DNA from 2 places in the Pantoea sp. SO10 genome. Region 1 is predicted to be linked to the other one. Evidence: predicted binding sites of a transcription regulator. Region 1 holds the regulator's gene; the other holds the start of a gene.

Region 1 (2,203 bases):
TTTGGTTGTGGCGATCAGGAAGATTACGCCGAGTACTTCTGTGATGCGATGGGCACTATTCGTGACATCATTGAGCCGAATGGTGCGGTGATCGTCGGTCACTGGCCAACCGAAGGCTATCACTTCGAAGCCTCTAAAGGCCTGGCCGATGACAAAAACTTCCTTGGTTTGGCCATTGACGAAGACCGTCAGCCGGAATTGACCAACGAACGCGTTGAGAAGTGGGTGAAGCAGATCTTTGATGAGCTGCAGCTGAAAGAGATTATTGAAGCTTAATTCCCTGCTCAGCCCGATGTGCGCACTGCCTCACATCGGGTAACGGAATTTCCTATAAAAATAATAGCTACGGTTTTTTAACTTTTCCCCGCAAATCTGTAGAATACCCGCAATGGTCATCCGCTTATTCCTCTGGCAGTAGAATGAGGCTGAGTGAAATGGAATCCAAAACCCAAGCGTCTTGAAGACGTTAGTGACGATATCCTTACAACCTTTGGTGATTAAGGACGTTGCCTTGGTTTTCATTTCACTGCTTGAGTTCTATAATGAGACGCAAATGAGAATGCGCGTTGACCTAAACATTCAAGGCCCCTGCGCCGCAAGTGATTAGCAAAGTAACAGGACAATATCCGCATGACTGACAACAACTCCGCATTGAAGAAGGCTGGCCTGAAAGTCACGCTACCCAGACTGAAAATTCTGGAAGTGCTTCAGGGACCCGGCCCAGAGTCCCATCACGTCAGTGCGGAAGATTTGTATAAGCGCCTGATTGATATGGGCGAAGAGATTGGTCTGGCAACGGTGTATCGCGTTCTTAACCAGTTTGACGACGCGGGCATCGTAACCCGTCACAACTTCGAAGGCGGTAAATCTGTCTTCGAACTGACTCAGCAGCATCACCACGATCACTTGATCTGCCTGGATTGTGGCAAAGTTATCGAATTCAGCGATGAATCAATCGAAACGCGTCAGCGTGAAATTGCCACTCGCCACGGCATTAAGCTCAGCAACCACAGCCTGTACCTGTACGGTCATTGTGCTCTGGGAGACTGCCGCGAAGACGATACGCTCCACGATAAGTAATTGAGTGTGCTATGCAGTATAAAAAAACCGGCGCTTGAGCCGGTTTTTTTATGCCTGTAATCAGGCGACAAGCGTTTCCTGCAGGTAGCGCCAGCGCGGAATGGCGGTGCTGCAATCCAATACCGCCAGTGAAATGCGGCTCTGATTGATGCCGTTCATCATCTGTAATTCACGATACTGAATCGTCACTTCCTCGCTTTGCTGCGAGATGATGGCGTGCTCACTGGTGGCAATGCGCATGCCTTCACGCTGCCCCTGTAACTGGCGAAACAGCACTTCCATTTCATTGAGGTCCAATCGTTTGCCTTGCGGCGTGACCATTTTGAACTCGGGATGAAAGTGCGATAAAAACAGATCAATGCTGTCGTCACTGCCTTCCGCCTGATTGAAAATACGTTCAATAAGCTGATGTAAAACCACCACGCTATGCCTGGCTTCCTGGGCGAGAGTTGTCATTTTTTTTCCTTAGATAAGCCGCAGAGCACCGTCTGAGAGCGCATAGCCTACCTGAAAAAAAGTTTTTCACACTGCCAAATGGGTTAATTTTTCTAAAGTCAGAATAGTCGCAAATAGGGAATTAATGGCTCGTTGAGGGCGTGCAGCATAAAAGGTCGTATCTGGCCAAATAGAGATAATAAAAAAGGGCGATTGCTCGCCCTTTCATGATCTTATCGTGCTCGCGACTAAAAATATTAATCGCCGATTTTTGCCCAGGTGTCACGCAAACCCACGGTGCGGTTAAACACCAGCCTGGAGGGCTGTGAATAGACGCTATCAGCACAGAAATAGCCTTCGCGTTCGAACTGGTACGGTGCCATCGGATCGGCTGCACGTAAGCCAGGCTCAACGAAGCCCTGTTTGATTTCCAGTGAGTTTGGGTTGATGGTGGTGAGGAAATCCTCAGCCGCGCCCGGATTTGGCACACTGAACAGACGATCGTACAGGCGGAATTCCGCTGGCAGCGCGTGGATTGCAGAAACCCAATGGATAACGCCTTTCACTTTACGGCCATCGGCCGGATCTTTGCTCAGCGTATCAACGTCACAAGTGCAATAAATGCAGGTGATATTGCCTTCATCATCCTTCGCCACACGTTCGGCACGGATCACGTAAGCATTACGCA
Region 2 (2,203 bases), 710 kb from region 1:
TGGTCAGCGCTAACAGACCAATGCGGCGCGAGTGACGGATAGAGCACGCGCACCGCGCTGGCCAGCGTGACTAATGCGCCAATCAGCGCCACCATGCCGACAATAGGACTGGCGAAAAGAAACTGCACGCCAGCTGCGAGGGATTTCAGCGGATGTTCACGCGGTTGTGGCGGCGGCGGCAAAGTGGGCAATTTCAGCAGCGTTAACACGGTAAGTAAGGTGCCAAAGGCAGCGAGTGCGTAGTTCCACGTCACGTCGCCGTGAGCAATCACCAGACCGGCAATCGCGGGCGATAAAATGGAGCCGAAGCGCACCGTCAACATGGTGATAGCGCCCGCCTGCATAATGTTTTCCCTGCCGACCAGCGCGGGCGTCGCCGCCAGCAGCGCGGTGACGCCAATCGCGCCGAAAAAACCATCCCAGAAACCCAGCAGATAAACCGCGATCAGAGAGGGTTCTGGCAGCGCGGCGTTAATGGCCAGCGCGATAAAACCTAAGCCGCAGGTGGATCGGGCAAACAAAATCAGCTTTTTGCGTTCATAGCGATCCGCCAAAACGCCGCCGGTGAGCAGGCCGATAAACATGCCGGCAGCGGCCAGCGTCACCGCCAAGCCCACCAGCAGCGGTGAATGGGTCATGTGCTGAATCTGCACCGGCACCGCCACAGCGAGCATGCCGAGCGCGACAATCGAGATAAAACGCGCGATAAACACCGCGCGAAAAGCCGGGTGAGTTTTCAGCAGCGAGAGATCGATAAAGTGGGAAGATTTGTTCATGTGTTCGCCTTATTGCACCAATTTTCCTCATCGTCCGCGAGGCGAGTCATGGTAACATAGCTAAACGCGAGTAATAACGATAACCATTATCAAGTTACATCGCGCATGCGACGACGTTGAACAGTGAAGGTTTAGAACGCTATGCGCCAGATTCGTGCATTAGCAGGCTCAGGGATTCTGCTCTTGCTCCTCATTGCGCTCAGCTTAATGCTGGGGGCAAAATCAATACCACTTCCCGATGTTTATCATTCGCTTACCACCTCCTGTCACAGCGCGGAGTGCGTCATTGTGCGTGATGCGCGCCTGCCGCGTACGCTGGCCGGTTTGCTGGCGGGCGTGGCGCTCGGCCTCGCTGGTGCGTTGATGCAGAGCCTGACGCGCAATCCGCTGGCCGATCCCGGCATTCTCGGCGTCAACGCCGGAGCAGGTTTCGCGGTGGTAATTGGCATTGCGCTGTTCGGTGCTGACTCGCCGGTGGATTGGCTCGGCTTCGCCTTTGGCGGCGCGCTGCTGGCGTCCGTGCTGGTGGCGATGACCGGCGCGATTGGCGGCGGGCGTGTCAATCCGGTGCGTCTGACGCTGGCCGGCGTGGCGCTGGGCGCGGTGCTGGAAGGATTAACCTCTGGCCTGTCGCTGCTCAATCCCGACATCTACGATCATCTGCGCTTCTGGCACAGCGGCTCGCTGGATATTCGCAATTTCACCACGCTGCGCACGCTGTTCCCGGCGGTGCTGCTCGGCAGTGTGGTCGCCATTGCGCTATCGCAGGCGCTGAATAGTTTGAGTATGGGTGGCGACATGGCGACCGCGCTCGGCACGCGGGTGGCGCGCACCCAACTGCTTGGCCTGTTGGCGATTGCGCTGCTGTGCGGCGCAGCCACCGCGGCGGTGGGCCCGATTGCCTTTGTCGGTTTAATGACGCCGCACTTTGCCCGCTGGCTGGTGGGCAACGATCACCGCTGGATGCTGCCTGCGACCGCGCTGATCACGCCGATTTTGCTGCTCGCCGCCGATATCCTTGGCCGCCTGCTGGTGGCGGGCGAGCTGCGGGTTTCCATCGTCACGGCGATGCTCGGTGCGCCGATGCTGATTGTGCTGGTGCGCCGTAAATTGGGCCGGGGTGCACTATGACGCGTCGTGTCGGGTTACATGCGCTTTGGCTGCTGTGCGCCTGCGCTCTGCTGGCTTATCTGGCGATGACGCGCGGCGCATTGCAGATCAGCGGTGATCAAATCTGGCAAATTCTGCTCGGGCAGGGCGCCAGCAACGTCAAACTGATCGTGCTGGAATGGCGCTTGCCGCGCGTGCTAATGGCGCTGCTGATTGGTGCGGCGTTAGGCATCAGCGGCGCGATTTTCCAGTCGCTGCTGCGTAATCCGCTTGGCAGCCCGGACATTCTCGGTTTCAACACCGGCGCTTACAGCGGC

What was found. The regulator Fur, encoded in region 1, represses iron uptake genes when iron is present. The targets are predictions, from matches to a motif close to ATAATAATGAGAACNACTATCAA.
Region 2: the regulator Fur is predicted to act here: its motif matches at 847-869, upstream of entS (enterobactin transporter EntS).

The regions. Positions count from the first base shown of each region.
Region 1 covers NZ_CP040095.1:1,246,715-1,248,917, reverse strand. The annotation lists gene fldA (flavodoxin FldA) at 1-276, shown strand, start outside; gene fur (ferric iron uptake transcriptional regulator) at 631-1,080, shown strand; gene FCN45_RS05735 (hypothetical protein) at 1,141-1,536, opposite strand; gene glnS (glutamine--tRNA ligase) at 1,773-2,203, opposite strand, start outside.
Region 2 covers NZ_CP040095.1:537,440-539,642, forward strand. The annotation lists gene entS (enterobactin transporter EntS) at 1-776, opposite strand, end outside; gene fepD (Fe(3+)-siderophore ABC transporter permease) at 918-1,907, shown strand; gene fepG (iron-enterobactin ABC transporter permease) at 1,904-2,203, shown strand, end outside.